DNA from 2 places in the Pseudoalteromonas sp. NZS11_1 genome. Region 2 is predicted to be linked to the other one. Evidence: predicted binding sites of a transcription regulator. Region 2 holds the regulator's gene; the other holds the start of a gene.
The links. The regulator sigma-54, encoded in region 2, starts transcription at its own class of promoters, with help from an activator protein. The targets are predictions, from matches to a motif close to GTTGGCACGNNNNTNGNNT.

Region 1: a site for sigma-54 is predicted at 5,712-5,730, ahead of fliE (flagellar hook-basal body complex protein FliE). Genes of this name have one in related genera too.

The regions. Positions count from the first base shown of each region.
Region 1 is NZ_JADYXK010000021.1:37,139-53,313, forward strand. It holds gene fliJ (flagellar export protein FliJ) at 1-408, opposite strand, end outside; gene fliI (flagellar protein export ATPase FliI) at 408-1,742, opposite strand; gene fliH (flagellar assembly protein FliH) at 1,761-2,567, opposite strand; gene fliG (flagellar motor switch protein FliG) at 2,571-3,611, opposite strand; gene fliF (flagellar basal-body MS-ring/collar protein FliF) at 3,604-5,319, opposite strand; gene fliE (flagellar hook-basal body complex protein FliE) at 5,340-5,672, opposite strand; gene I6F44_RS14460 (sigma-54-dependent transcriptional regulator) at 5,829-7,295, opposite strand; gene I6F44_RS14465 (sensor histidine kinase) at 7,292-8,404, opposite strand; gene I6F44_RS14470 (DNA-3-methyladenine glycosylase I) at 8,537-9,130, shown strand; gene I6F44_RS14475 (sigma-54 dependent transcriptional regulator) at 9,482-10,918, opposite strand; gene fliS (flagellar export chaperone FliS) at 11,314-11,715, shown strand; gene I6F44_RS14485 (hypothetical protein) at 11,724-12,038, shown strand; gene fliD (flagellar filament capping protein FliD) at 12,134-13,567, opposite strand; gene I6F44_RS14495 (flagellar protein FlaG) at 13,629-14,051, opposite strand; gene I6F44_RS19780 (flagellin) at 14,202-15,104, opposite strand; partial or broken gene I6F44_RS19785 (flagellin N-terminal helical domain-containing protein) at 15,342-15,749, opposite strand; gene I6F44_RS19685 (flagellin) at 16,061-16,175, opposite strand, start outside.
Region 2 is NZ_JADYXK010000001.1:279,133-295,307, forward strand. It holds gene mgtE (magnesium transporter) at 1-1,058, opposite strand, end outside; gene I6F44_RS01155 (HPr family phosphocarrier protein) at 1,189-1,461, opposite strand; gene rapZ (RNase adapter RapZ) at 1,504-2,349, opposite strand; gene ptsN (PTS IIA-like nitrogen regulatory protein PtsN) at 2,368-2,820, opposite strand; gene hpf (ribosome hibernation promoting factor) at 2,825-3,112, opposite strand; gene I6F44_RS01175 (RNA polymerase factor sigma-54) at 3,138-4,637, opposite strand; gene lptB (LPS export ABC transporter ATP-binding protein) at 4,707-5,432, opposite strand; gene lptA (lipopolysaccharide transport periplasmic protein LptA) at 5,429-5,974, opposite strand; gene lptC (LPS export ABC transporter periplasmic protein LptC) at 5,964-6,518, opposite strand; gene kdsC (3-deoxy-manno-octulosonate-8-phosphatase KdsC) at 6,515-7,066, opposite strand; gene I6F44_RS01200 (KpsF/GutQ family sugar-phosphate isomerase) at 7,067-8,038, opposite strand; gene I6F44_RS01205 (calcium/sodium antiporter) at 8,042-9,010, opposite strand; gene I6F44_RS01210 (ATP-binding cassette domain-containing protein) at 9,266-10,081, shown strand; gene mlaE (lipid asymmetry maintenance ABC transporter permease subunit MlaE) at 10,081-10,860, shown strand; gene mlaD (outer membrane lipid asymmetry maintenance protein MlaD) at 10,874-11,422, shown strand; gene I6F44_RS01225 (MlaC/ttg2D family ABC transporter substrate-binding protein) at 11,428-12,108, shown strand; gene I6F44_RS01230 (STAS domain-containing protein) at 12,101-12,394, shown strand; gene I6F44_RS01235 (BolA family protein) at 12,400-12,657, shown strand; gene murA (UDP-N-acetylglucosamine 1-carboxyvinyltransferase) at 12,671-13,930, shown strand; gene I6F44_RS01245 (trypsin-like peptidase domain-containing protein) at 14,031-15,113, opposite strand; gene I6F44_RS01250 (Do family serine endopeptidase) at 15,216-16,175, opposite strand, start outside.

The DNA.
Region 1 (16,175 bases), on a different contig from region 2:
AAATTCATCTAACATTTTTTGCTCATTTTTAGCTATTAACGCATTTGCTTTGAGTTTTTGATTTTCGATTAGTTTGGCAACTGCTTTAGCTTTAATTTGCTGCTTAAGCCATAGAGTTTTACGTTGAGTAACAACTTGCTTAGCGGTATTTACGGTACTTGCTTGTTGGCGAATTGCCTCTTCAATTTTAGCTATAAAAGCATGGTACTGACCAAACCCCGCACTAGATAAACCCGACTTACCTTTTAGGTGTAACTGCTGAGAGTATTCAAGTCTAAAATTGTTTAAACCTTGTAGCTTTTGTTGATTCGATTGCAAGTTTTGATTAGCTTGTAAGTAACTCATGCGCAAATTTTCTTCTTTATCATTTTCAATTTTGAGCAATAAATCGAGTTTGTTTTTGGCCATTATGCTTGTCCTAGTAACTGAGCAAGACCTTGCAGACCATCATCGTAACTAATGACATCTCGCATACCTTGTTGTAAAAATGCATTCACTCTTGGCATCATATTTATAGCTTGGTCGAGCATTTGATCGGTCCCTTTTTGATAAGCGCCTAAAGTAATCATGTCTTTGTTTTGTTGATACATTGAATACACTTGTTTAAGCACTCGGGCTTGTTGCATATGCGGCTCAGAAACAACTTGAGGCATAACACGCGAAATCGACTTTTCAATATCTATAGCGGGATAGTGCCCACTGTCAGCTAAATCACGCGATAGTACAATGTGGCCATCTAATATAGCTCGCGCTGCATCAGCAATAGGATCTTGCATATCATCGCCTTCACTCAACACCGTAAAAAAGCCAGTAATTGAACCTTGCCCTTCACCGCCATTACCAGCACGCTCCACCAGCGCAGGTAATTTAGCAAACACTGAAGGCGGATAACCCTTTGTAGCGGGCGGCTCGCCAACAGCAAGTGCAATTTCACGTTGTGCCATTGCATAACGTGTTACCGAATCGAGTAACAATAATACGTTTAAACCCTGATCTCTAAAATACTCTGCAATAGTTACGGCGCTCTCACAGCCTTTTAAACGCATAAGTGGTGATGAATCAGCAGGCGCTGCGACAACAACTGAACGTTTACGCCCTTCTACACCGAGTATTTCTTCAATAAATTCTTTTACTTCGCGGCCACGCTCCCCCACTAAGCCAACAACAATTACATCGGCTTCGCTACCTCGGGTCATCATACCGAGAAGTACTGATTTACCCACACCAGAGCCTGCAAATAAGCCCATACGCTGGCCTTGCCCTACTGTGATAACCGAGTTAATAGCACGCACACCTACATCCATAGGCTTAGTGATTGGTCTTCTTGAAAGCGGGTTTATAGTATTTTGCGCAAACTTTAAATGATGCTCAGCATTAATTTTACCTAAGCCATCTAGCGGTCGCCCTAAACCATCCACCACGCGGCCTAATAAACTCATCCCTACAGGCAAACCTAAATTATTAACTTGAGGAATAACACGCGCACCAGGTAATACACCAGAGATGTGGTCGTTAGGCATTAAGTACAAAGTTTGATCGTTAAAACCGACTATTTCGGCGTCTACAAAGCCGTTCATAGTTTCTATTTTACATTGGCTACCAACGGGTGCACGTAAACCTCTTGCCTCAAGGGTAAGGCCAACAACACGCGTTAAAATACCTGCCACAGCAGGCGCCGGGGTTTTAATATGTTGTTGATATTGAGATAAGCGTTCGCTTAAAGGTGCACGTTGAGTTGACATAACACGCCAATAAAATAGTTAGATACCACTATTATGCAAAAAACTATCCAACGTTTCTTTGACACGTGTTTTAAGGGTCATATCGAGTGATGATTGCGCTGTTTTAACTTCACAGCCACCGCGCTCAAGAGTGGGCTCTGCCATTAATTGCCAGTTATTATCAATAATGGTTTGTTCGCCGTAGCTCTCTTTTATGAGTTCTAAGTCTTCGGGGTTTAAATGGATTCGTACTTTTTCTTGCTCCGCATTAAGTGAATCAATACTTTGCTTTAACGTATGTAAAATTACATCAGGCGATGTTTTTACTTCTTGATAAATAACAGCTTCCGCCAACATGCTAGCAAGTTGTACTAATTGCTTCTCGGCTTGTTCGTCCACTTTATCTAGCGGTGCAGTTAACCCCTCTAAAATGGTTTTTAAACTTGTTAACTGCTCTTCAATTAATGGTTTTACATCTTCAAGGCCTTGTGTTTTACCTTGCTCTAAGCCTTCTTTGTAGCCTGCTTCTTTACCTTCGCCAACGCCTTTTTCAAAACCGTCTATGTAGCCTTGCTCATGACCTTGCTTAAGCCCTTCTTCGTACGCGTCTTGTCTAATGCGTTCAAGCTCAACCATGGTAAGCGCAGGGAGTTCTGGTTCTTGCGGCTCATCAATTGGCATTTCTTCAGCTAATTCTTTTTTGTACAGCTCACTAAGCGGTGTGCCATAAGCTGTAGAGCGATTGCCAAAGCTGCTCTCATCTGGTGCTACATCCGGTATTGCCCAGTTTTTTAGTAGCTCATCTGCTTCATCAGCTCGAAGTGTGCGTCCTTTGAGTTTGCTCATGGTTTACAGGAACTCCTCGCCACCGCCGCCGCCCAGCTGAATTTCACCCGAGTCAGATAAACGACGCGCTGTCGATAAAATCTCTTTTTGCGCCGCTTCTACTTCGCTTATACGTACCGGTGCCATTGCTTCTAAATCATCAGCAAGCATTTCGGCTGCACGCTTAGACATATTACCTAGTATTTTATCTTTAAGTGCATCATCAGCACCCTTAATTGCTTTCATTAGTACGTCTTGTTGTACTTCTCGTAGGATTGCTTGAATACCACGGTCTTCAACATCCATTAAGTTTTCAAACACAAACATTAAGTCTTGAATTTGCTGCGACATCTCTTCATCATGCTCACGAATAGAGTCCATTAACTGCCCTTCAACGTTAGTATCAAGGTAATTTAAAATATCTGCTGCAGCCTTCAAACCACCCATTTTAGCAGCTTGCGCACCTGCTTGGCCGGCAAATTGTTTTTCCATTATTTCGTTTAGCTCTTGCAGTGCTGCAGGCTGAACTTCTTCAAGGTTTGCAATCCGCATGGTTAAATCTAAGCGTACTTTTTCAGGAAACTGAGAAATAATTTCAGCTGACTGTTCTGGCTCTAAGTACGATAATACAATAGTTTGAATTTGTGGATGCTCATTGCGAATAATACTAGCGACCTGTTTAGAGTCCATCCATTTTAATGAATCCAAGCCTTTAGCGCCTGAGCCCATAACAATTTGGTCAATAAGGCTAGCGGCTTTGTCTTCACCAAGTGCTGCTGTAAGCGCTTTTTTAATAAAGTCTTCTGACTGAAAACCAATGGTACTAAAGCTTTGAATTTGTTCTATAAACAAGTTGTGTACAGCGCTAATCTTGGCTTGTGATAAGTCCTGTAACCCAGCCATCGCCATACCCACTTTTTGCACCTGTTTAGGTTCTAAGTGTTTAAGGATTTGCGCGGCATCTTCTTCTGATAAACTCAAAAGTAATATAGCGGCTTTATCTACCCCATCTAGCTTATCAACATCAAAGGCTGGCGGGAGTTGTTTTTGTTCTTGATCAGTCATCTTCTGTTAACCACGCTTTGACTACTTGTGATGATAGTTCTGGTTCGTTAGCTACAAGGGCACGAATTGCTTTAAGTAAATCTTCGTCACCATGTAAATCCGGTAACTGCAGTGTACCATCACTTGAGAAACCAACCGAAGCAGAATCAAAGTCTTTATTTAGCATATCAAGCGTGTTGTCGCCAATATCTACGCCCGAACTTAATGCATCTTCGTCGTATTCTTCTAGTGTATCGTCTGGGTAAATTAAGCGTTTAAGCATTGGTTTTACTACTGCCATTATCAATACAATGATAACTAAGGCGCCTAATACAAGGCGGGCCATTTTCATAAACCAGTCTTGTTCCCACAGTGGCACTTCTATTGCTAAATTTGTTTCTTCACGTACAAACGGCACTGTTACGACTTCAAGTGCATCACCACGTTGCATATCAAAACCTACACCACCTTGTAGTAAGCGACGAATATTTGACAATGCCTCTACCGAGCGTGGAGTCATGGTTGTTTCACCGTTTTCTCCCACTTTAGCAATGTAGTCAACAGCAACAGACACACTTATTCTACGTATTACACCACTTTGCTGGCGCTTGTGCGAAATGGTTGTATCGAGTTCATAATTACGTGTAGCTTCTTTGTGGCTGCGTGTTGGAGAAGTAGCAGTGCCTGCACCACCTTGCCCCGCAACCTCAGGAATGTTCGAGTTTAACGGTGGCTGATTTGTAAGCGCACCTGGAATACCAACAGCTAGGCCGCCAATGTTATTTTCTTCAAATGTGGTTTCGCTTCTAACCGCTGGTAGGTCTGGGTTATAACGCTTTTGAGTTTCCTCAATCGAGCTAAAGTCCATACTCAAATCAACTTGAGCTGTATAGTTTGCAAGCCCAACAACCGGTATTAAAATACTGTCTATTTTTTCAAGGTACTCTTGTTCGCGCTTACGTTCTAAGTCGTATTCTTTACGAGAGCGTGCTGCTAATGAGCTTTGCGAACCTGAATTTAGTAATCGACCATTTTGATCGGTAACAGTAACTCGCATAGGCTCTAAACCCTGTACTGCCGAGGCAATCATATCAACAACAGAATCTACTTCTTCACGGTCGAGTGAGCGACCACGCTTAAGCGTTAATACAACAGTTGCTGATGGTTTTTTCTCTCTACGCGCAAATACGTTTTCTTTAGGAATGGCTAACAATACTTTGGCGCGAGTAATGTTGTTAAGCTCTTCAATTGTGCGTGCTAATTGCTGTTCACGACCATGTTTTAGGCGCTCACGCTCCAAACGTTGGCTTACACCAAAGCCCATATCTTGCATAATTATATCAGAGCCCGACGCTGGCCCTTGCTCTAACCCTTCGCGGGTCATTAACAATTTAATGTTTTGGTATTCGCTTTCATCAACCGATACAACGTTGCCATCTAGTTGATATTCAATTTGTTGCGCATCTAAAAAGTCGAGCGTTTGAATAAGCTCTTCAGTTTGCATTTTACCTAACGGGCGCATATCTGGCTGACGAGCCCAAATAATAATGAAAATTGCGATAGCTAAACAAATAGCCAATGCTATAACCAATGTTACTTGGCGCAATACATCAACACCATTTAAAGCACTTAAGTAGCCTGACTTTTGTTCTTGTTGATCATCACCACCACTTTGGTCAATACCGCCACCAGCAAGTGCTAGGTCTGTAGATTGGTTAGATTGCGCCACAATAATTCTCCACTACCTAATTAAACAGGCATGTTCATGATTTCTTTATAAGCTTCAACAAGTTTATTACGAACCTGTACTGTAGCCTCAAAAGCAACTGACGATTTTTGAGAAGCAATCATCGCCTCAGCAAGCGATACACTTCGATCACCCATCTCAACTGCTGTTACTTTTTGAGCGGCATCTTGTTGTAATCCATGCACTGAATTTAGTGCATCACTTAGCATGTCGCCAAACTGGGAAGTAGAAGTAGGTTGAACTTGAGTCGGCAATTTATTTATTTGATTATTACGGCCGGCTTCTAAAGCCATTGATTGCATTTCTTGAAATACAGCACTGTTTTGAATTTTCATAATTTATCTCTGACACGCAGTGAACTCTTATAAGTAATAAAGCACAAAGCATGCCAAATAATTAATCATTAAAATACAATAGGTTAACTTTAGTTTGTGTTAGTCAGAGTTTTGACAACCCTAAGTTCGCAGCGCAAACTCAGGGTTTATAGGAGGTTATGCAGGAAGTGAAATACCTAAATCGCGCATTTGCGCTAGTTTATAACGTAAAGTGCGTGGGCTTATGCCCAACGTTTCGGCAACGTCTTTACGCTTGCCTTGGCAACGTGCAAGGGTTTCTAAAATAATGCGATGCTCTTTGTCTTTAAGCTCATCTTTATAGCTACCGGTATCTGCCGCAAGTAAACCTTGTTTGGGCTCATCCTCGGCATGCAATTTTTCATCATAATATGCAGAGCTTAGCGTGCTTTTATCAACGCCTTTATCTGCGTGAGCTAATTCTGTTGGCGATACTGTTTGCGCTGGTGCCAATGATGGCTCCATAACAAAGTTATTAGATACTAAGTTTTCGATAAAAATAGCATGCTCGTTTATTGTATCGCCACTTCGCAGTATAAGCGCACGTTGTATAACGTTATCAAGCTCGCGCACATTACCAGGCCACGCGTGAGCCAGTAACTTTTGCTCGGCAGCTTTATCTAAATATGCCATGGGCTCTTTGCTTTTACTTATATGGCGCTCAATTAAATGCTTAGCCAATACAATAATATCGCCAGGGCGTTGGCTCAATGGTCGCCACATAAGTGGAAAAACATTAAGCCTGTAATATAAATCTTCTCTAAACTGATTTTCAGACACAGCTTCTTTTAAATCACGATTACTGGTTGCCAAAATACGTACATCGAGCTGGATTGTTTTACGACCCCCTAAACGCTCTACTTCACGCTCTTGCAGTACGCGTAAAAGTTTAGCTTGTAGCCCTAAGTCCATCTCAGTAATTTCATCAAGTAAAATAGTACCGCCTTGTGCTTGCTCAAACTTACCCGGACATGCTTGAATCGCGCCCGTAAAAGCCCCTTTTTCGTAACCAAATAACGTGGCTTCGAGCATATTTTCAGGAATAGCCGCGCAGTTAATCGCCACAAATGGCTCATTACATCGGCTCGACTTATCATGAATATAACGAGCAAGTACCTCCTTACCTGAACCACTTGGGCCAAGTACCATTACACTTGCATCAGAGCGTGCTACTTTACTTGCAAGCTCCAATAATTGAATACTAGTTGGGTCGGCAACAATAGGTCCGTCGGTTTCTTTTGCTTTTTCAGGCAAATAACGGCTCACCATATTTAACAGCACTTCAGGTGCAAATGGTTTAGCCATGTAGTCAATTGCACCTAGGCGCATGGCTTCTACCGCATCGTCAATTGTGGCGTACGCCGTCATCATCAATACAGGTAAATCAGGGTGGTTTAATTTAATACTGCGTAGTAAATCAAGTCCACTCATTGCGCCCATTTGCACGTCGCTTACAACAAGCGAAAATTGATCTTTTTTAAGCAGTAACATTGCTTGCTCAGCACTGTTAGCTGCAACACATTCAATACCCGACATTTCAAGGGTATCTATTAAGGCTTCACGAAGACCGGCGTCATCTTCAACAACTAAAATAGTGTTACTCATAATGAACCCTCTAGTTTAGATTTTGCCTTAATAGGCAGTAACAAGCTAAAGCAGGCACCACCCTGCGTATTATTGGTCACATCAACACGGCCTTGGTGCGCACTAGCCACCGAACTCACTACAGCAAGCCCTAAACCTGTGCCCTGACTTTTGGTAGTAAAAAATGGTTCAAAAATTTTATCGCTTTGGCTTAAATCAACACCTGGGCCATTGTCGCTCACGCTAATACGAACCATATCTAAATCTTTTAAATCTCTTTGTGCGCTAATTTTTACTTTTGCACCGCCGCCAATAACTTGAATACTATTGTGCACAAGATTTTGGATAGCACTGGCCAATGCCGTTTTATTACCGACTATTTGTATATCTGGCTCTGGTAAGCTTACATCCAGCTCACTTTCATTAAGTGCGACCATCGCATCAGCACCTGCTTTAACTTCTGTTAAAAGCTGCTGCATTGAAACTTGCTCAACAACTTGCTGATCGCCACTTTTGGCAAATAACAGCATGTCGTTTACTTGAGTTTCTAAATCTTTTAAACGCGACATTAACTTTGTTTGAAAGTTATCGCGAGATGCTTCGGGTAAGCGCTTTGATCCTAAATTAGCAGCGTACAGCATAGCGGCTGAGAGCGGCGTACGTACTTGATGCGCTAATGATGCAACCATTTTACCCAGCGCGCTTAATCGCTGCATATGTGCAACACGTTTTTGTAAACGGCGAGTTTCGGTTAAATCCGTCATTAAAATAAGTTGCCCAGGCTCTGGGGCTAAAGCGGTAATATCAAGTTTTATTAAGCGCCCATCTTTTAAAGACACTTCGTGACCATCGTCTTGATGTGGCCTAAAAGAGCGCTGAATAACATTAAACCAGCGTTCGCCTTCAAGTGGCTCGCCAAGCATATCAATCGCTATTTGATTCGCTTTTGCAATCAAGCCTTTGCCATCAAGTACAACCACGCCTGCTGGCATGGTATCAACCAAATGTGAAAGCCAACTTGCTTGCTTGCGCAGATCGCTTAATTCACCAATGTACTCCTCTTGAAGTAAACATGGGTTATACTGATTTGCAGAAAAAAACTGTGGTTTTAGCACGCTAGCAAGGGCCATAATCAAATCTCGAATTGATGTAGATACATGTCTAAATGCACGATTTATACCAAAATTTATTTACATACTTATCATTAAGTTACATCAATAATTTGAGCGACATAAAAATGACGCACGCAAAAAGGAATAATAATGAGTGAGCAAATAAAGTGCCGTTGCCCGTGGCTCGACACCACTAAACCCGACTACGTTATTTACCATGATGAAGAATGGGGCGTCCCCCTTTATGATGATACAAAGCTGTTTGAATTTATCACTCTAGAATCAGCGCAAGCAGGCTTAAGCTGGTACACAATTTTAAAAAAGCGCAGCGGTTATAAAAAAGCATTTGCTAATTTTGATGTAAAAAAAGTAGCCCAATTCACACAAGATGACGTTGAGAGACTAATGCTTAATGAAGGTATTGTGCGCAATCGCTTAAAAATTGCGGCAACTGTTAACAACGCAAAGCGCTTTATAGAAATACAAAATGAATTTGGAAGTTTTAGTAACTACCAATGGCAGTTTGTCGGTAATAAACCGATTATAAGTAATTTAAATAACGCTGAGGACTACCCAGCAATTACAAAGGCATCAACCGCATTTGCTAAAGACTTAAAAAAACGGGGATTTAAGTTTTTAGGGCCAACCACTGTTTACGCTCATATGCAGGCCTGCGGTATGGTTAACGATCACAGTAATGATTGTTTTAGAAAAGAAGAAATTATTGAGGCTTTTAGTGGGTAAGTGATTTATAGCTATAAAAGTAATTTGTTCACAAAGAGGTTAAGAGACGCTGCGCTCTAGATAAGTAAAGCGTAAGTTGACTATGGCTTCTCATTTACCCTCGTTTTTTCTCTTTGTAAAATAACGTTTTAATTAAGTGATTAAAAGAAGTGATTAAAAGTCTTGTTTTTCACGCGTGCAAGTCTAGCGTAACAACAAAAGTAAAAACCGTGTAGGTGCGAATTTACTTCGCGCTCTTGCTAATATTTTTTAAGTAAAGTGCGGTATAAAACCGCACCTACAAAACGAGGGGTTATTTATCTACTGTGTTTGGCCAATTTATAACTAAGCACTGACAGCTGCTTTTAAACCTTAATCTCGTGAAAGATTATACTTTTTCATTTTCTCCACGAGTGTTGTTCTGCGAACCCCTAATATCTCTGCAGCGCGAGCTACAACGTAATCATAGCGCTCTAACGCTTGGGTAATTAAGCTAATTTCAAGTTCGGCTAAATAATCTTTAAGTTCAATACCATCATCTGGCAATAGCCCACTACCCGTTTGGTTAAACTCAGCGTCTGGCTCACTTTCGTAATCGCTAAAACCGGTGCTAAATATGTCGTTAAAGGCATCTTTTTCCATTAACTCTTCAGGGTATTCTGGCTCGTAGGCTTCAACTTCAATGTAACGATATTTGTTAGGTAAATCAGGAATATCAACCACTTTTTCAGGGAACATAATAACCATACGCTCCACCAAATTAGCAAGCTCACGAATATTACCAGGCCAAGCATGTTCTTTTAAGCTCTCAACTGCGCGCTCGGTAAACTTAGCGGTAGAACCTGTTTGGTCGTTAACACGGCGCATTAACTCTTTTAAAAGCAGCGGAATATCATCAGCACGTTCACTAAGCGATGGGTTTTCGATAGGAAATACATTTAAGCGGTAATATAAATCTTCCCTAAAACTCCCCTCTTCAATCATTGTTTCTAGGTTACGATGCGTGGCTGCAATAACGCGTACATCAGCCTGAATAGCCTTTGTCCCGCCAACACGTTCATAGCTGCGTTCTTGCAATACTCGCAGCAACTTAACTTGCATTTGCAGTGGCATATCACCTATTTCATCTAAAAATAGCGTTCCACCTTGAGCTAGTTCAAACCGCCCTTTACGAGCCGATATAGCACCAGTAAACGCGCCTTTTTCGTGGCCAAATAGTTCACTTTCGAGCAGTTCAGCCGGAATAGCACCACAGTTAACCGGTACAAACGGTCCATTAATACGCTTTGAAAGCAGGTGTACATTACGGGCAACCACTTCTTTACCAGTACCTGATTCACCTAAAATTAAAACATTAGCGTCGGTTTTTGCCACTTGTTCAATTAAAAAGCGAACATCTTTTACGGCCTCTGTTTCACCAACTAGCCCGTCAAAGGTTTTATGTGGTTTAGTATGCTTATGTTCATTAGGCAGCATACGTTGATACTGCTGGCAATCATGAAGTAACTGAGTTGTCACTTCGTGATTAAATGGCTCGCAAATAAGCCCCACCACATTAGCTATACTTAATAGTGGTTTTAGCGTTTCGCCAATTAATAAAAACGGTAGAGTTGGATAGCGTTTAATTAAGCTTTCGTGGTCAAGTGATTGCAACGCTCCTAAAATAATCATGCATTCTTGTTGCTGATATTTTTTGCACTCTTGCTCAAAGCTTTCTTCGCTTAATAGCTCAGAAGCTTCACCAATAAAGCTAAGTGAAGCATTTAATCCTATTGCGCGGTTGTTATTATTATCTAAAATCAAGATCATATTTAGCGAGCCGTACTTTCACTAATTTGTATAATTAGTTAAATTGTAAGCCAGTTCAGCATGGATGCAAGCGATAGCGGCAGTTTTTTGACATAAACGCCAAAAAACAGACGGGCTAGTTAAGTCAATCATACTTAATAGTTAATCATTAAGTATGGGTTATAGTTTTAACTTAGTTATTACTTAGCCATTACTTAACTATTACCTAACTATAACTTAGCCCTAAAAATTAATTTACTCGGCAATAAAAATGCTATTGTTAGTAAATAAACTCAATTATAAATTTAAGTTGAAGTTACAAATGCCGATACATAAATAAGTGAAAATGCTTGGCATTAATATTGCTTTGTATTAGCTTTCACATAATTTTATTGTTTTAAATTTTAGGATTTTCCATGGCTCACATCTCAGTAAAAAAATACGGTCAAGTTCGTGCTAGTAGTATTGCCGAAATGACTCCTTACGAACAAATAAACCTTATATTTAGTAATATTATCGGCCGTTTAGCAGCTACAAAAGGGTTTATTGAGCGCAAAGAAATAGCTAAAAAAGGTGAGAACATTTCAGCTTGCATTTTATTGCTTGGTGCTCTGCAAGATGCACTTAATTTAGAAGTAGAGCAAGACCCTAGTATTTCTAACAATTTATTGGCACTTTACGATTACTGCCAACGCCGTTTAACTCAAGCTAACTTACACAACGATATTGAAGCAATTACTGAAGTATCAAGTATTGTTAAAGAAATTAAAGAAGGTTGGAATAACATTCCGCTAGATCAACGCAGCCCTGCGGTTTAATTTAAATTATGGACTCGCCAACATCTTCGCAGCAACTAACAAGCCATGCAGAGCAAATACAAACACTGCTTAGTAACATTGAAGTATTAGTAAATGATAATAATGCAGATGAAGCTCCGCCTTTTTTAGATACTTTAAACACTAAACTAAAACAATGGTGCGAAAACAGTGAAGGCCCAAGCGCAGAGCAATTAGAATTAATTCAGCTTCGTATAAATACTATTTTAGTTAAAGCAAATAGCGCTAAAAACGAGTCATCTAAAGCCATTATTAAACAAAAAAAATCTGGCAAGGCAATTAAGGCATATAGAGCAGCCAAATAAAATTCACCTCAAGCAGTAAACATAAAAAAACCGTTATAAATAACGGTTTTTTTATGTTTTTGGTTTAGCTATTAAAACTATATGCTATTTATATATTAAGAGTTATCTCGTACAACCCCAGGCATATTTTCCAGCTGAGCTTGAACATATGTACTGGTGTTATTAAGGCTTGCCACTAATAAATCCATCGCATTATATTGAGCATACAACCTTGACGATAGCGACTCCATTTTACTGGCAAGACTCAAGCGCTGGTCATCTAAATCGTCTAGTTGGTTTGTTTTGCTGTCTATACGGTTTTGAATAATACCGTCGGAATCGGTGTAAAAGCTTAATTTTTCGTCAAACGATTGTGCAAAGCCATCGTCATCATTACCTACAAAAAACTGCTGCACTAAATCTACATCGCTTGCTATTTTTTCATTGAGTGTTTCTGTATTTAGCGTTAAAACACCGTAGCGGTCTGTTTCTACACCTAACTGCGAAAGCGATAGTGAGTTGCCATCACCCAAATCAACTGATTCAGTGATTTCACTACGAAGCTTTGACATAACGCCACGAAGTAGTGAATCACCAGCCATAACGCCTGCGCCAGCTTCACTTGACGCACCCAAGTTATTGCTGAGCTCTAACAGTTCGTTATAACTTGTAATAAAGTTATTTAAACCTGTTTTAATATTATTATTATTTTCGGTAATTGATATGTCGCTTATGTCATCATCGGTATCATGCGGTTTTTTAGCTGTTATATCCACGCCATCAATCACGTTACTAAATTCATTAGTGTTGCTTGATACCGTCAACGTGCCATCAATCGTTATTTGTGCATTTTGAGCAGCATTAACTTGTGTTAAATTAGTTGTGTGGTTAGCAGGGTCTGCGTCTGATACATCATAAGCTAGTCGAGATAACCCGCCTGTATCAGTATTATTACCGTCATCGTCTTGTACGGTTATTGTAATTGCGTTATCTTCGCCAGTTTCTTTACTTGTAAGTACTAAATGCTGACCAGTATCACTAGTTATTATAGTGGCGACAACCGAATCATTACTATCGCTACCAGTAAAAGGGCCATTGTTAATCTGGTCGCGTAAATCTTCTAATGTATTTGTAGCCGATAAAACAGTAGAGAAGCTATTTGCACCAGAACCGATTGTAATTACGCCAGCTCCAATTGCCTCATCAGCGGCAAATGCGAGGGAAGATAATTTATGAGCTTGTGCTAATGCATCTACTTTTATATTGTAACTACCAGGCTGAGCGTCTTTATCCGAACTAATTGATATAAAATCATCATTACCCGATGCAGTTCGTTTTTGATAGTTATCACTATCACCCAGTGCTTCCATTGATGTTTGTACTTTTTCAAGCGCAGACTTTAATGCACCAACAGCAGAAATATCCGTTGTTAATTTACCTTCTGTAGTATTTAAACGAGCTTCAGCAGGGGCTTGTTCAGCATTAACTAGCGCATCAACAATGTCTGCTACCGCTAACCCTGAGCCTAAACCATTAAACGTAATAGACATACCTTACCCCTTTAAACACTCAAAAATAAACTAACTCAATATTAGTAATGCAAACTACCGATTAAACTGTTTGGTCAATTAAAATACCTGCCGATTCCGACAATTTAGAAACCAAACTTAATACTTCTTCAGAAGGATACTGCTTGATAACTTCACCGCTGTCTTTATCGAGTACTTTAATTACATCACGACCTGAATCTTCATCAACCTTAAATTGCAAACTACGGTTCATTTCGCCCATAAAGTCCTGCAATTGTTGCGCCATTTGTTCTAGCTGTTCACGCTCTAACGGCTGAGCAGTAACTTCTTGATTATTTTTTTCGTATTGGTTTTGCTGTAATCGTTGTTGATTTTGTGTATCAGCTTGCTTTACATCGTCAACAGCGCGTTCAGTTAGCGAACTAGCTGCTTGGCCAGCTACTTTATCTTCACCCGCTAGCGGGGTTAGTAATGTAACTTCTGCATTGGAATTAATGGTATTCATAACAGATTCCTATTTGTACTTAATTAAACCAACAATAGCTCAATTAAAACCCTTAAACCACAAAAGGAGGTAGCTAAAGCCACCTCCTTTATTGTAAAACTAATACTGACTTTATGTACTAGCTAACCATTAAGCTATTACTTTAACTTATTAACCTAATAAGCTAAGTGCTGCTTGTGGTAACTGGTTCGCTTGCGACAAGATTGACGTACCTGCTTGTTGCAATATTTGATTCTTCGTCATTTGCGCTGTTTCTGTAGCAAAATCGGTATCTTGAATACGGCTACGTGATGCTGATACGTTTTCAGATATATTTGCAAGATTACTAATAGTATGGTCAAAGCGATTTTGAACTGCACCTAAATCGGCACGTTCGCTATCTATACTCTTAAGTGCAGCATCAATTACATCAATTGCTGATTGAGACCCACCAGCGGTTGAAATATCAAGGTTTGCCACTGATGTTAAGCTAGTGGTGGTATCAAGCGCTGCATTACTTGTTGTAGCGCCATTTAAAGTACCTGCACCAGTAACACTCAAACTAGAAAAATCGACATCTAATACTGCATCAGAAAAATCTAAACGACCGGTTACAATAGCTGTCTTACTTGCTGTAGCACCTGTTGCGGGTGCTGTTGTTACTGCACCGAGTGCCAATGCATCTGCTCCATCGTAGGCAGAAACTGTGCCTGAAGCACCACCAGTATCAGTCCCCCCCTCAGCTATTTCCATTGTTACATCTATGTTTTCACCACTAGTATTGGTAAAGACCAACAGGTCACTATCCGGGTCAACACTTGCTGTTATGCCTTTCGCTGCCAATTCTTCAATTGTTGCGGAATCAATTGCGCCATTTAATGCCGTTACCTGAGCATCATTATCAGCACCTGCGGCCATTGTTGCGGAGATTTCAACACCTGAAACATTTAGAGTAACAACATCGCCGCCAGTGGTATCCGTTGCGAAATTACCAACCGCAACTTGCGTGGTTGCACCAACACCAAACACCCCTTCGGTACTATTAAATTGGCCAGCTAAATCAGCAGCACTCATACCTGTAGTCAAGTCAATAGTGTTGGTCTTACCGCCAGCAGTAACGCTTAATGAATCAGTATCTGCGAATGTTTTAGCTGCTTCACTAGCTCCTGAAAAACCAGCAATTGCTGCCAAAGTAAAACCCTTACCCGTTAAGCCAATATCTTCAGCTGCGGTTGAATTTAGGGTGACACCAATAGTTTCATTACTATTAGAACCTACTTGGAATTGTTTAGTACCAAAATCTCCATTTAATAGCTGTTGGCCACCAAACGAAGTTGTATCGGAAATACGGGTTAACTCAGACTGTAAAGCTGATACTTCTTTTTGTAGAGAAGCTCTATCATCGTCAGAGTTTGAACCATTGGCTGATTGTAGCGCTAGTTCACGCATGCGCTGCAAGATATTAGTCGACTCGCTCATCGCACCTTCAGCTGTTTGCGTCATAGAAATACCATCGTTAGCGTTACGTTGCGCTACACCCAAACCATTAATTTGCGATGTTAAACGGTTTGAGATTTGCATACCTGCCGCGTCATCTTTTGCGCTATTGATACGCATACCTGATGATAAACGTTCCATTGAAGTTGCTAAGTCAGAACCTGATTGAGATAGGTTACGTTGAGCATTTAGTGAAGATACATTTGTGTTTACTGAAATCATAATAAAACTCCTGATTACTTTCGTAATGTTGCTATTTTAATTTAACCAAGAGCTGTCACAAATGTATGCTCAGCTCCGTACTGATTAAGTTAACGGCAGGAGGTAAATTATCTTTAGGAGTATTTTAAAAATAAATTAGTTTATTTGTTTAATAAAACATAACTAACTGTTTTAAAGTGAAAAGTAGTTACTTATTAATTTTTATAGCGCATAAGGTTATGCTCTAAATAATTTTTATTACCTCAAAAAACAAAAAAACGCACTTCAAGTTGAAGTGCGTTTATATAAACAGTTACTAGTAAACTAAATAATTAGCCACCTAATAAACTAATTGCTGCTTGTGGTATTTGGTTTGCTTGCGAAAGTATTGACGTACCCGCTTGTTGGAGTATTTGATTTTTAGTCATTTGTGCAGTTTCGGTCGCA
Region 2 (16,175 bases):
GTTTGATTTATATGACCTACCGCAATACCACGAATAACAAGCGTTAATGATTGGCTACCTGCAACACCGCCCATAGAAGGGACAATACCGTTAAGTACAGCTAAAATAGGTAAAACATCTAAAGTGCCTTCAAAAAAGCTAGCTACAAAAGCAGCTGCAAGTGCAGTTAGTAAGTTGACACCTAACCAAACTGAGCGTTTTTTAGAGCTTTTTAGTACTGGTGCAAAGGTATCTTCTTCATCATCAAGGCCGGCTAAGCCCAATAAACTATGCTCAGCATCTTCGCGGATTACGTCAACGATGTCATCGATAGTGACACGGCCAAGGAGCTGATCGTTATCATCGACTACGGGGGCCGATATCCAATTATGACGTTCAAATAATTGCGCGACTTCACTTTCATCCATTGAGATTGGAATGGATTCACAATCTTCATCCATTAAATCGCGAACAATCTTTTCTGGCGGGTTAGTTAATAATGTACTCAGCGATAAAGCGCCTATAAAGCAGTTATGCTTATCAACAACGTACAAGTCATCGGTACCTTCTGGTAACTCGCCACGTAGCCTAATATACCTAAGTACAACATCAAGCGTAACGTCAGGGCGAATGGTCACCGTATCGGTGTTCATTAGCGCGCCAGCAGAACGCTCTTGATACGAAAGTGCTTGTGTTGCACGTTCACGGTCTTGAATGTCCATCGCGCTAACAACGTCTTTATAAACGGTGTCTGGCAGACTACGTAATACTTCACCTAAGTCATCGTGGCCCATATCTTCGGTTGCGGCTGCAATGTGCTTAGGTTCCATTTGGGCAATAATGCCTAAACGAACATCTTCTGATAGTTCTTCAAGAACATCACCTTGCACATCAGGATCAACCAACTGCCAAAGGAGTCGGCGAATTTTATGCGGTGATGATTCTAATAATAATGCGGTATCACAAGGAGCTGTTTTTGCGAGCATGCGCCTAACTTGAACAAATTGACCACTATTGAGTGACTTAGTCACCTGTTTTAGTTGCTGTAGTGGGTAATCTTGTTCAAAAGCTTCAGGCATTGGCGTCCTTTATAAATTTTTATATTACTTTATGGGGAGAGGTGAGTTAACTGGCGTCACTAACCGTATTTATTTTATATATCTGTTTTAGTTGGGGCATTAGTAATGCGAGCATTATTTTTATAACTGTTTATTCTTGTTCATTAAAACGTTGTGCTATTAATTCTCCAACAGCATGTAAAGCTTGCTCAGAATCGGGGCCTTTACATACAACTTTTACTTCTTTGCCTTGGCTACTTTCAAGTAACATTAATGCAAGTACGCTATCGCCTGCAGCTTCTTTGTCATCTTGAAATAATGTAATTGTCGCATCAAACTGCACTGCCAATTGGGCAAGCACGGTGGCTGCTCTAGCGTGCAATCCTAATTTGTTTTTTATTAAAAAAGTGTCTTCACAATGCATAACTTACTCTACCTAAGCTGAACAGGTGATTATTCAGCTATATTATTTTTCTTGTTCGCGATGGCGAATTTTCACATTGGGATGTGTCATTGCAAAACTTTCACCGATAGTTTGCGCTAAATATACAGAGCGATGTTGTCCGCCTGTACACCCAATGGCAATGGTTAAATAACTGCGGTTATTTCGCTCTAAGTGCGGTAACCATGTTTGTACAAATGTTTGAATTTGCCATGTGAATTTTTGCACTATGCTGTGATTGGCCAAATAATCTTTAACAGGTTGATCTAACCCATTTAAAGGTTTTAATTCAGGTTCCCAATGTGGATTGGGTAAAAAGCGTGCATCAAATACGTAATCTGCTTCTTTTGGTATACCGTATTTAAAACCAAACGATTCAAACGTGACAATCAGTTGCTTATCTTTTTTACCTAAAATCTTTTCACGAATAGATTCAGCAAGTTGATGAACGCTTAAATCAGTTGTATCTATCATAAAGTCGGCGCGGGTGATTAATACATCAAGTAATTCTTTTTCTTTTTTGATGGCTAAATCAAGAGGCAACGAGTCAATTGATAGTGGGTGTAATCTACGAGTTTCAGAAAAACGTTTGATCAATGTTTGATCGTCGCTATCTAAATAAAATAACGTAGGTTTTGCAAAGCCAGGCAAGTATTCAAGAATATCGTTAAATTCATCTTGTTGTTTAGGGATGTTCCGCACATCAATGCTAACAGCAATTTTATCATAGCTATCAGACACACTGCGAACTAATGAAGGAAGCAAGTTAACTGGAATATTATCTACGCAATAATAACCTAAATCTTCTACAACGCGTAAAGCAACCGACTTTCCAGAACCAGAACGGCCGCTTATGATAATTAACTCCATTTAACACCCTTTATAAAACTATGATTGATTGACAATAACTTGGTAAAGCTCAGTATCTGATTTTGCACTGCGTAACTGTTTACAAAAATCTTTATTGTTTAGTTTATCAGCAATGGTTGCTAGAGTCTTTAAGTGCTGCTGGTTATCGCCATCTGGTACGATGAGTGCGACGAAAATATCAACAGGGCGATTATCGATTGCATCAAAATTTATTGGAGTTTCGCTAACGAGTACTAAAGCCAAAGGCTCTTCTGCACCGCTCATTCTTCCATGAGGAATGGCAATGCCACGCCCTATACCTGTACTACCCAATTTTTCTCTGCTCATTAAAGCATTAAGAATATCTTGTTGCGGTAAATACGGAAGTTTGTCGTGAGCAAGTTCGCTAATGAACTCTAAAATTCTTTTTTTGCTATTAAAAAGGACCGCAGCTTTGCTGCAGTCCTGGCATATAAGTGAGCTTAATTTCATCATATTAGTGTCGAGCAAGCTTCTCTTTGTGTTTAATTACTTGTCGATCGAGCTTGTCGATCAACGAGTCAATGGCGGCATACATATCTTGATGTTCTGTAGAGGCAAATAACTCAGCACCGCTTACGTGTATGGTGGCTTCTGCTTTTTGATTTAATCTTTCTACATCGAGAATGACATGAACATTATTAATATGATCAGAGTGTCTTTCTAGCTTCGCAAATTTGGTATTAATATAGTCTCTTAGTGAATCGGTTAATTCTACGTGACGACCAGTTAAGTTTAGTTGCATAAGCATTACCCTCTTTTTTTGCGTCTTAAATCAAACTTTTACGTTGATTTGACGGTGGAATAGCCAGAGATTCGCGGTATTTTGCGATTGTACGTCTCGCTACTTTAATTCCTTGCTCAGCCAATATATCCGCTATTTTGCTATCACTCAATGGTTTTGCTGAGTTTTCTGCTGCGATTAATTTTCGGATAAGCGCACGGATTGCTGTAGATGAACATTCACCACCGTTTTCGGTGCTTACATGGCTTGAGAAAAAGTATTTAAGCTCAAATATACCACGGGGTGTATGCATATACTTTTGGGTTGTTACGCGCGAAATTGTTGATTCGTGCATTTCTACCATTTCAGCAACATCATTTAAAACCATTGGTTTCATGGCTTCAGGACCGTGTTCAAAAAAGCCTTGTTGTTGTTTAACAATACAATTTGTTACTTTTAATAGCGTGTCGTTTCTACTTTCTAAGCTTTTAATAAACCATTTAGCTTCTTGTAAATGCGAGCGAATAAACTGGCTGTCACCACTGGATTTTACAGTGCGAGACATTGCAGCGTATTGGCTATTAACACGAATTTTAGGCATGCTATCTGGGTTTAATTCAACAACCCAGCGGCCTTTAATTTTTTTAACTGACACGTCTGGAATAACATACTCAGATTCTTCTCTTACAATAGTATCTGCAGGTTTAGGGCTAAGAGTATGTATTAATGTCATTACTTCTTTAAGCTCTTCTTCTTTGAGCTTGGTTTTCTTCATTAATGTACGATAGTCACGAGCAGCTAATAAATCAATATGCTCGGTTAAAATCATTTTTGTTTCATTAATGTAAGGTGTTTCTTTATCAAACTGGTTAAGCTGAATACATAAACACTCTTGTAAACTACGTGCAGCAATACCAACAGGATCAAACAGTTGGATGCGTTTTAATACAGCTTCAATTTCATCAAGTTCGACTTCGTTATCATCTTCGTTTTCTTGATTAAAGCTTTCTAAAATCTCTTCGCAGCTTAGTGTTAAAATACCTGAATCATCGACGGCTTCTACAATAGCAATAGCAATAGCTTCGTCTGTAGGGCTAAATGGCGTTAGTTGTAACTGCCACATTAAATACTCATGGAGCGTTTCAGTAGAGGCGCCTTGGTATATTGATTCGTCTTCAGGCATCGGACCCGATGATGCTGCTGGGGCGGCACTCATGTACTCATCCCAACTAACATCCATAGCCATGTCGTCACTTAGCGTGTCTTTTGCAAGTGCTTCACCACTATCTTGTTCGTATTCGCTTGGAACATCATCGGCAGATGCGCTAACAGTTATGTCATCTGTATCTGCTTTTTGCTCGTTTTTACCTGCAGCGTCTTCTGAATAGTCTGCTTCTTCAACCTCTAATAGCGGGTTGCTGTCGAGAGCTTCTTGTATTTCTTGCTGGAGATCCAATGTACTGAGTTGCAACAAACGAATAGCTTGTTGCAGCTGTGGAGTCATTGTAAGTTGCTGGCCCATGCGCAGCTGTAGTGATTGCCTCATGTATCTCTAACAATCCTTTTATGTTGTTATAATTAATACTAGCAGATGCTTAAAGACATGGCGTAAATGTTACAGCCTAAATTGCTCGCCTAAGTAAACATCGCGTACTGTTTTATCATTTAATACGTGTTCTGGAGTACCTGATGCAATCAGCTCCCCATGAGAAACAATGTAGGCTTTTTCACAAACATCAAGGGTTTCTCTTACGTTATGATCGGTAATTAATACACCAATCCCACGATTTTTAAGATGTTCTATTATTTTCTTTATGTCTAATACCGAAATCGGGTCAACACCTGCAAATGGTTCATCCAGTAATATAAATTTAGGATCTGCTGCCAGCGCACGTGCTATTTCAACACGACGACGTTCGCCACCTGACAATGCCATACCTTGGCTATCACGAATGTGTTGTATGCTAAATTCATCTAATAATTTATCGAGAGTGTCTTCTCTAGCTTGTTTATTTAACTCTTTGCGCGTTTCTAAAATGGCCATTAAGTTTTGATAAACAGTCAGCTTTCTGAATATTGAAGACTCTTGCGGTAAGTAGCCAATGCCTAATCTAGCACGACTATGCATAGGTAAAAGAGTAATATCGTTATCGTCTATCGATATTTTACCTTTGTCGCTAGGTACAAGTCCTACTATCATATAAAACGTGGTGGTTTTACCTGCGCCGTTAGGGCCAAGTAAGCCAACAATACTGCCAGCTTTGACTTCAAGGCCGACGTTTTTTACAACTTCACGGCCTTTATAGCTCTTTGCTAATAGCTCTGCTTTTAATGTACTCATGGTTGACCTTTGTCGCTTTTTTTACTTTTTTTAGTCTCGATTGGCACTAAAATTGTGTGAACGCGGTCAGTTGAGTTTTCATCTTTTTCGGCACTGATTAGCTGCTGCTCTATATCGTAGGTAATGCTTTTAGCATTTATTTTTTGTCCCGCTTGCGATACTTGTGCATTACCAACAAGCGTTAAAAAACGCTTAGATACATCATAACGTACTTCGTCAGCACTGGCGCTCATAGTCGTGCCATCTGATTGCTTTTCTTCAAAGTGCGCAGGGCTACCTGTAGCAATTAATAATTGTTTATTATCGCCAAGTTCATCGCGTTTATGTACTTCTAAGCGGTCGGCTGTGATACGGCGATTACCGTGAATAATCTCAACGTTTTTCTCAAAAATCCCGACATTAGCTTTTAATTGACCTTCTTGCTTATCGGCGCTTATTGAAATTTGATTTGCAGTCGGTTGCGTGTTTTGTTCTGCAGCACTACTATTAAACGCTAGTATAAGTGTAGGAATAATAAGTGATTTTAATATTTTATTGGTCATAATATATGGTTCGCGTATGGTTAATTAGTTTTATCACTTCGGTTTTTAAGTCGGCTTCTAGGCCTTTACCAGTGATTTTTAAATTGGGTCCAGTGATGATAACGGGTTGCTCCGAACGCATTGTTAATAGCTTTATATCTACCTGAATATTATCAGCATTGATTTTGTCTATCATGGCGTTATCGGTTAAATTTTTGGCAACCACATTGCCTTCTAAAATTAATTGTTTGTCTTCGTATAATGTTGCTTCGTCTGCATTTATTTGCCACGTTTGCTTTTCGTTATATAAAGTAAAAATAGGTTTTTCAAAAAACGTAAAACCTAATTGTTGATATAGCTCCATTTTAGCCGCAGTGACTTTGTGGCTAATTTTACCTTGTTCGTCATAGGCTGTTTGTTTGAGTTCTATGGCTATGTAATCAGGCTTGGCAATAACTTCAGGCTCAGTCTGAGGTACAATATTTGTTTGTGTAAAATAAGGGTACCAAAGCCAAACCATACAGCTAATGAATAAAACGCTTAATATTATGCGCGCTGCATTCATGAACTAGTGCCTTGTGTAGTCAATGCTTTACCATTTTCAAGCATAAGTAAGTCGGTGAGCTCTCTTACTGCACCAAAGCCGCCAGGCATTTGCGTTACATAGTGTGATAAACGTTTAATAAGTGGATGGGCATCATTTACTGCAACAGCAAAGCCGACTAATTCCATAACGGGCATGTCAGGACCATCATCACCGATATAAGCAATTTGTTCATCGCTAAGGTTGAGTTTGTCTTTTAATTCTTGATAGGCAATGAGCTTATTTTCTTGGCCTTGATAAATATGCTGTACGGTTAAGCTGCTCATACGTTGTTGCACTATTTGTGAATGACGACCAGTAATTACAGCCACTTCAAAGCCACTGTTTATAAGCGCTTTAATGCCAAAACCATCTTTTGTATTAAATGCTTTTAGCTCTTCACCTTGATTACCAAGATAAATACGGCCATCAGAAAATACACCATCAATATCGCATATAAGTAGCTTTACTTTTTTAGCGCGTGCTTTTGCATCATCGCTCAGCGGTTGATAGAGTTCTTCAAATTGCATTTATAACACTCCTGCTTTTAATAGGTCTTGCATGTTTAATGCGCCAATAGGTTGGTTTTTATCATTGACGACGATTAAGCCATTTATACGTTTGTGTTCCATAATATTAAGCGCTTCAGCAGCCAAAATATCTTGTGTAGCCGTAGTGCATGACTTAGTCATAACAACATCTATTTGTGTTGTATGAATATCAATTCTTTGCTCTAAAATACGACGCAAATCGCCATCGGTAAATAATCCCACGAGCTGCTGATTTTCATCAACAATGGCTGTCATACCTAAACCTTTAGCAGACATTTCAATGAGGGCGTCTTTAACTGTTTGTGAAACGCTAATAATAGGTGTATTTGCGCCGCTGTGCATAACATCTTTTAAAGTAAGTAATAAACGCTTGCCTAAACTACCACCTGGGTGAGATAGCGCGAAGTCATCAGCTGTAAACCCGCGAGCTTCTAATAATGCAACTGCCATGGCATCGCCCATCGCAAGCGTTGCAGTGGTACTTGATGTAGGAGCTAGACCCAATGAACAGGCTTCTTTTTCTACTTTAATACACACATGTACATTAGCAAGGGTCGCCATGGTTGATTGCGTATTGCCAGTCATCGATATCATTTTGGCACCAAGTCGTTTTAAAACCGGAATGATATTTAAAACTTCGCTGGTCTCCCCTGAATTAGAAATAAGCATAACCACGTCATTTTTAGTGATCATACCTAAATCACCATGACTTGCTTCACCAGGGTGAACAAAAAATGCTGGACTGCCAGTACTTGCAAGGGTTGCCGCTATTTTATTGCCAATATGACCTGATTTACCCATACCAATGACAATAATACGGCCTTCGCAGTCGTACATTAATTGGCACGCGTTATGAAAATTTTCATCTACATATTGTGCAATATCACTAAGTGCTTGGCGCTCAACATCTAAAACGCGCAGGCCTTGTTCAATAAAATTTAGCGTTGCCATCATTTACCCTACTTGACTAAAAATATACCCTTGGTAACCCAAAAACGCTATTAGCAATAAGCCGCCTTCTACTCTATTGATACGTTGGGTGCCTCTAAAGTTCAATGACATAATAATAAGAGCAAGTGTTGCGCCAATCATAATTAATACGTCTCGGCTTACTAATGATGGGTCAATGGCAGAAGGGTTAATAATACCGGCAAGTGGTAATACCGCTAGAATATTAAATATGTTTGAGCCAACAATATTACCTAGTGCTAAATCATCTTCATTTTTAAGTACACCTGCAACCGAAGCGGCAAGTTCAGGCAAACTAGTACCGATGGCAATAATTGTTAAGCCAATGACTAGGTCGCTTAAGCCGAAGTATTTAGCAATATCGACAGCCGAACCTATTAAAAAATGAGAACTAACAGGTAGGAGTATCATGCCGACAACTAACCAAAATACCGCTTTTTTCGTAGGTACATCGTTTGGTACATCGTCGCAGGCTTCTGAGACAAATGGGTCATCTTGGTTTTTTGCACGCATAGATACAATAATTAACCCACCGATGAATACGATAAAGCCAACCAAAAGTGCAACACCTTCATTAAATGAAAAGTAGTTATCTGAGAACACATACCAAGTAGCTAAAGATACGAGCATCACTAATGGCATTTCACGTTTTAATGTACTTGATGAAACTGAAAGAGGGCGAAATAGAGCAGTGATACCTAACACAAGTAAAATGTTTGTAATATTAGAGCCAACAGCATTGCCAACCGCTGTGTCGGTTTTGTTAGCCAGAGCGGCAGAGGCTGAAACCATCATTTCGGGTGCTGAAGAGCCCATAGCTACCACGGTTAAACCAACAATAAGTGTAGGTACACCAAAGTTTTTAGCAAGAGCCGCAGCGCCATAAACAAACCTGTCTGCACTCCAAACAAGAGCTGCAAAACCAAGAATTAAAATAACAAACGAGGTAACCATTGTGTTAAGCCAGTTATACAAAATACGGATGGCGCGAATAGTAACAAAAGCCAAGATGAAAGTATAAATAAAAGAGTAAGGTCAACTAGGTAACAATGCTGCTTTTAAACAGCTAATTTAAAAATTTAAGCCGGGGTTAAGCTGTTTTGAGCGAGTCTTATAATCCTTTTCATGGGTGTATTACAAAATCTTACGAATTGTTTTTTCCATCTTTGACAAAAAAGCTTTAAAATAGGTGCACTAGTGAACATTTTTATGGAGAGCGACTTGTCGCAATCAATAGTAGAAGTCAAGGATGTTAGCTTTTCGAGAGGCAATAGAACTATATATAAAAATATGAGTTTTAGCGTTCCTAAAGGTAAAATTACTGCGATCATGGGGCCAAGCGGAATTGGCAAAACCACTATGTTGCGTTTAATTGGTGGTCAGCTTAAACCAGATTCAGGTGATATTTTATTTGAAGGTGGCAGCATTCCTAAAATGTCTCGTAAAGAGTTATACGAAGCACGTACTAAAATGAGCATGCTTTTTCAAAGTGGTGCGCTGTTTACTGATATGTCGGTATTTGACAATATTGCATTTCCTATAAGAGAGCACACAAAGCTAAGTGAAGACCTTATTCGATTAGTTGTATTAATGAAATTGCAAGCGGTTGGGCTACGTGGCGCTAAAGATTTAATGCCCTCTGAGTTGTCCGGCGGTATGGCAAGGCGTGCTGCACTTGCGCGGGCTATAGCACTTGATCCTGAGCTAATCATGTACGATGAGCCATTTGCAGGACAAGATCCTATTTCGATGGGCGTATTGGTTAAGCTAATTAAGTCGCTTAACGAAGTATTGAGTTTATCGTCTTTAATTGTGACACACGATGTGACAGAGGTAATGAGTATTGCCGATCACGTTATAATTATCGCCGATCAAGGTGTAATTGGTTGTGGTACTCCTGATGAAATGCGCAATCATGAATCTCCTTTAGTTCAACAGTTTTTAAAAGGCTTGTCGGATGGTCCAGTACCATTTCATTTTCCGGCTCAAGCTTATGCAGACGAACTACTTGGAGAAAAAGCATAATGTTGGATTTATTTCAAAAGCTAGGGCATAAAACGCTAGGACGTTTTGCGGCTCTTGGCCGTTCGGCTTATATGCTGTTTAGTGCGCTTGCGCATGTTCCTAATTTTAAAAAAGGCACACCGTTACTTGTTCGCCAACTTTATATGGTGGGTTCGCAATCGTTACTGATTATTATGGTGTCGGGTTTGTTTATCGGCATGGTGTTGGCTCTACAAGGTTACACAGTATTAGTTGGTTATGGCGCTGAGGATAGTTTAGGGCCGTTAGTGGCTCTGAGTTTATTGCGAGAACTGGGCCCGGTTGTTACTGCATTACTATTTGCAGGACGCGCAGGTAGCGCATTGACTGCTGAAATTGGCTTAATGAAAGCAACAGAGCAACTTTCATCACTTGAGATGATGGCAATCGATCCGCTAAAACGTATTATTGCACCGCGCTTTTGGGCGGGTTTTATAAGCATGCCATTGCTTGCATTGATATTTTCAGCCGTAGCAATCATAGGCGCTCATTTAGTGGGCGTAGATTGGCTGGGGGTTGATACAGGTAGTTTTTGGTCAATCATGCAATCACAAGTGTCGTTTCAGCAAGACATACTAAACGGTATTATTAAGAGTTTTGTATTCGCCATAGTGGTGACCTGGATTGCGCTTTATAAAGGATATGACTGTGTGCCGACCTCAGAAGGGATCAGCAAAGCAACCACCGAAACGGTTGTTCATTCGTCATTAGCAGTTTTAGGTTTTGACTTTATTTTGACAGCGGTAATGTTTACCAGCTAATAGGGTATAGATAATGAATTCACGGAAATTAGAAATTTTAGTTGGTTTTTTTGTAGCACTTGGCATTTTAGCTTTTGCGATGCTCGCACTTAAAGTTGCCAATTCAGGTATTAGTGGCTCTGGCGAAACATATACGCTTAATGCCAAGTTTGAAAACATTGGCTCATTAAAAGCGCGTGCGCCGGTAAAAGTAGGTGGTGTTGTAATTGGTCGTGTTGAATCAATTTATGTACACCCACAAGAGTTTTTACCAGTGGTAAACATGACCATTGATGCACAGTATTTATGTCGTTTTTCAGACACAAGCTCAATCTCTATTTTAACGTCGGGTATTTTAGGTGAGCAGTACTTAGGTATTCACCCTGTCATTTCTCCAGATTCGGCTAAACAACGTTGTTTAGGCGAAACAGTGACTGAAAACAAGCAAGATGAAGCAATTGACGATTTGTTTGGTGTGGAAAGTAAAGCACTAGGTGATGGCGATTCAATTACTGATACTAAGTCTGCCATTGTACTTGAAGAATTAATCGGGCAGTTTTTATTCAACCAAGGTAGTGAGTAATTATTATGTTGAAAAAGTTTTTAGCTATTGTAGCAATTGGCACAATGACGCTAACTCAAAGCGTAAGTGCAGCAGATGTTAAATTGGTTGATCCAAATAAAATGGTACGCCAAGTTGCCGATAATACATTTGCACGTATTAAAAAAGATCAGCCATTAATTGTTAAAAATCAAGAGCATCTTCGCGTAATCGTTGAAGAAGAATTAATGCCTTATATCGACTACAAATATGCAGCACTTCGCGTACTAGGTAGTGAAGTATCTAAAGTACGTGCAATTACCGACGAAGCTGAAAAAGCCAAAGCAATTAAAGAAATTCAACGCTTTATTGGTGTGTTTAGAGAGTATTTAGTTGCTACTTATGCAGGTGTATTCACTCAATATACAAACCAGAAAGTTGAGTTTGGTGCAGAACAAGCATTTAAAGGCAAAGATGTCGTTGTCGTTAAAACTAAAATTATTGAAGATGGTAAACCTGATATCAGAATCGATTTTAAAGTACGCGAAGACCGTGACGGTGAATGGCGCGCGTACGATATGATTGCTGAAGGTATTAGTTTACTAGACGCAAAACAAAGTGAGCTACAAGGTATTTTGCGTCAGCAAGGTATTGATAATGTAAGTAACCTTTTAGAGCAAAAGAGTCAGCTACCAGTTCAGTTTAGAGGCAGTAACTCGAATGACTAAATTGGCAATAAGCCAAGTTGATGGACAACATTTTCGAGTAAACGGTGAGCTTACTCGAAATTCAATTGGCGATGAACAGCTTCTGAACAACAAGCTATTAACCAAGCATAAAATCATCTATTTCGACCTAAGTGGTGTATCTAGGGTTGACACAGCGGGCTTAGCTTGGTTAATTCACTCTTTTGCAGAATTAAAGCAGCAAGGCATTCGCCTTGAATTGCAAAACCTACCTGAGCAATTGCAAAATTTAATGCAATTGGGTCAGGTTACAACCCTATTTGAGTGAGAGTTATGGAAACTAGCCAAGTCGAAACATTATTACGCGAAGAACTTCAATTAGCTGAAGTACATGTAAAAGCCAATGGTAGTCATTATGAAGTTGTTGCAGTAGGTGAATGCTTTGACGGTTTAAGCCGAGTTAAAAAGCAGCAGCTAGTTTATGGCCCATTAATGAATACAATTTCAGATGGCACAATTCACGCAGTATCTATTCGTGCATTTACTCCTGTAGAGTGGAAGCGTGAACAAAAATTTATTTTACCGCAATAAATAGGGCCTCTTAATGGATCAATTTGTAATTCAAGGTGGTACTTCACTTGCTGGTGAAGTGACTATTTCTGGCGCTAAAAATGCCGCACTTCCTATTTTGTTTGCTTCATTATTAGCTGATGGAAAAAGTACATTTACTAATGTACCGCGCCTTCGCGATATAGTGACCACTGAAGCCTTATTAAAAACTCTAGGCGCTGATGTTAATTGGCACGGCGATACGCTAGTGATTGACGGCGCAACGGTTAATAAAACATTAGCGCCATACGACTTAGTTAAGCAAATGCGTGCCTCTGTACTTGCATTAGGCCCTTTAGTTGCTCGTTTTGGTGAAGCTCAAGTGTCTTTACCTGGTGGGTGTGCTATTGGTGCTCGCCCTGTTGATATACATATTCAAGGTTTGGAGCGCATGGGCGCACAAATAAACGTTGAAAATGGTTATATTAATGCCAAGGTAAACGGTCGCTTAAAAGGCGCTGAAATCTTTATGGAAATGGTAAGCGTAGGCGCTACCGAAAATCTATTGATGGCAGCAGCCCTCGCTGATGGTAAAACCATACTTGATAATGCTGCACGCGAGCCCGAAATAATTGATTTAGCTAACTGCTTAATTGCTATGGGCGCTAAAATTACGGGTGCAGGCACTAGCCGCATTGAAGTTGAAGGCGTTGAGCGTTTAGCAGGATGCGAGCACAGCATTTTACCAGACAGAATAGAAACAGGTACATTTTTAGTCGCTGCAGCAATGGCAGGCGGTGAAGTACTTTGTAAAAACACTGACTTTCATTCTCTTGAGCCTGTGATTGAAAAGTTACGCGCAACAAATGCACATCTAGAAGTGCATAACGACAGTATTTATCTTGATATGCGCGGCCGAGAACTGAGAGCCGTGAATATTAAAACAGCTCCACACCCAGGTTTCCCTACGGATATGCAAGCTCAGTTTACAGCATTAAATGTAGTAGCGAATGGTAGTGCGACTATTACAGAAACGATTTTTGAAAACCGTTTTATGCATGTACCAGAGTTACAGCGTATGGGTGCTAATATTCGTTTAGAGGGGCATACCGCAATTTGTGGTGAGACTGAGAGCTTAACGGGCGCGCAAGTGATGGCAACCGACCTACGGGCTTCAGCTAGCTTAATCTTAACGGGTATAGTGGCACAGGGTGAAACGGTTGTTGACCGTATTTATCACGTTGATAGAGGCTATCAGCGCATTGAAGATAAGCTAAGTGCGTTGGGTGCAAATATTAAACGTCGAAGTAGTTAAGTAGATATTTAACTAGCTAAGCTATTTTAAAAAGGTCGGATACGCAAATTGCTATCCGACCTTTTTATTGACGATGTATGAAAGTTGGTATTATTTTTTATTAAAGCTTTGTTTCAAGCTCAGCTACCACCACCATGATTTTTTCTATTTTACCATTCCGGTAAAGCTCAAATTCTATTTCTTTACCGGGTTCTGTATTACCTATTTCTTCCAGCACTTTTTGTGGATTTGCTACCGAAAGCCCTGCAATTTTAATAACAATATCTTGCTCTTCAATGCCAGCTTGCCATGCTGGTCCCAAAGGGTCTAAATTAGTAATACGCATGCCAGTAACTGGGGTTAGGCTGTCGTTCACTTCCTTGCCGGTACTATCTACTGCTGTGCCTTCAAAGCCTAAATAGCCGCGCACAACGCGACCATGACGAATGAGCTTACCCATTACTTTTTTAGCAAGTGAGTAAGGAACCGCAAAGAATATTCCTTGAATATTCAAGTTCTCACGCGTTTTAAACTGCGCAGAAGTAATGCCGACTAAATCACCATTGGAGTTAACTAATGCGCCGCCAGAGTTGCCCACATTAATAGCCGCATCCATTTGCAATAAGTTATTATACGGACTGTCTGTAATTTTTTGCTTACCCGTTGCGCTAATAATGCCTTGCGTGATTGTTTGGCCTAAATTAAGCGGGTTACCTATGGCAAGTACAACATCGCCTACACTGGATACATAGCTATCATTTACAGGAATTACCGGAAGGTGATCTGCATTTATTTTAAGTAAGGCTAAATCAGTAATAGTATCAAAACCAATTAGCTGTACATCAAAAAAGCGTCTGCCATCGGTTAGAATAACCATAATTTGATCTGCATTATTAACAACATGGTAGTTGGTAAGAATGTAACCGTCTTGCGACATGATGACGCCAGAGCCTAGCTCTTGTACCGTGTTTTTTCTTTTATAACGAGGTTCTTTGGAAATACTTTCTGAAAAAATAGTAACCACAGAAGGAGCTGCTCGTTTAACTGCATCAGAAAAACTCAGGTGACTCGAACTCATTGCGCTTGGTAGGGGAACATTTGGAAGTAAGGCCGCTCGCATATTAGGGCTGAAAAAAACCACTAAAAAAGCAATACTTAGGCCTGCAAATAAAGGGGGAAGAATAAATTTTATTAGTTTCAGCACGATTTTCTTATTATGTAAGTGAGCAATCTCTTTATGATGACATAAAAAAAATAACAGCGGCAAGTGCCACTGTTATTTTTATTACATTAATAGTGCTATTTATTACTGAATTAAAATAAATATAGACTCACGACCACGTTGCACGCCAAGTACTATATTACCTTTTGTACTATCGATGATTTTATTCATGTCGCGAATTGTTTCTACTCGTTGACGATTCACTTGCATAATAATATCGCCTTCTTCAAGGCCAACACGGGCAGAAGGTGAACGAGGATCTACAGAAGTAACCTCAACACCTTTATTACTGTTTTTTTGTACATTTTCAAGTGTCGCGCCTTGGAATGCGGGATGGAGCTCTTCACCGGTCGCTGTAACACCTGATGCACCATCAAGAGTTACTTTCACTGTTTTAATTTTACCATCGCGGTAAATGCCTAGTTTTATCTCACGGCCTTCACCTAGCGTAGCAATTTTGCTACGTAGTTCATGGAAGCCACTAATGTCGCCACCGTTTATGCTAACAATAACGTCACCAGCTTCAATTCCAGCCTTACTTGCGGCAGTGTCGTCCATTACTTGCATTACATAAGCACCTTGTTTGACATCAAGTTGCTGTGCTTTTGCAAGTCCAGCATCAAGTGGACGACCAGAAATGCCTAACGAGCCTCGACGCACTTCACCATGTTCAATAATTTGATCGACTAGATTTTTCATCATATTAGATGGAATCGCAAAACCAATACCCACGTTGCCGCCAGAAGCACCTAAAATAGCGGTATTAATACCAATCAACTCACCATTGAGGTTAACTAAGGCACCGCCAGAATTACCTTGGTTAATAGCTGCGTCGGTTTGAATGAAATCTTCGTAGCCCTCAATGTTTAAACCACTTCGACCAAGGGCACTAACAATACCTGATGTAACTGTGTGGCTAAGGCCAAATGGGTTACCAATAGCGACAGCAAAGTCACCCACTCGTAAATTATCTGAGTTTGCGAGTTTGATTTCAGTTAAGTCATCAGCGTCTATTTGTAAAAGAGCGATGTCTGATTCTGTGTC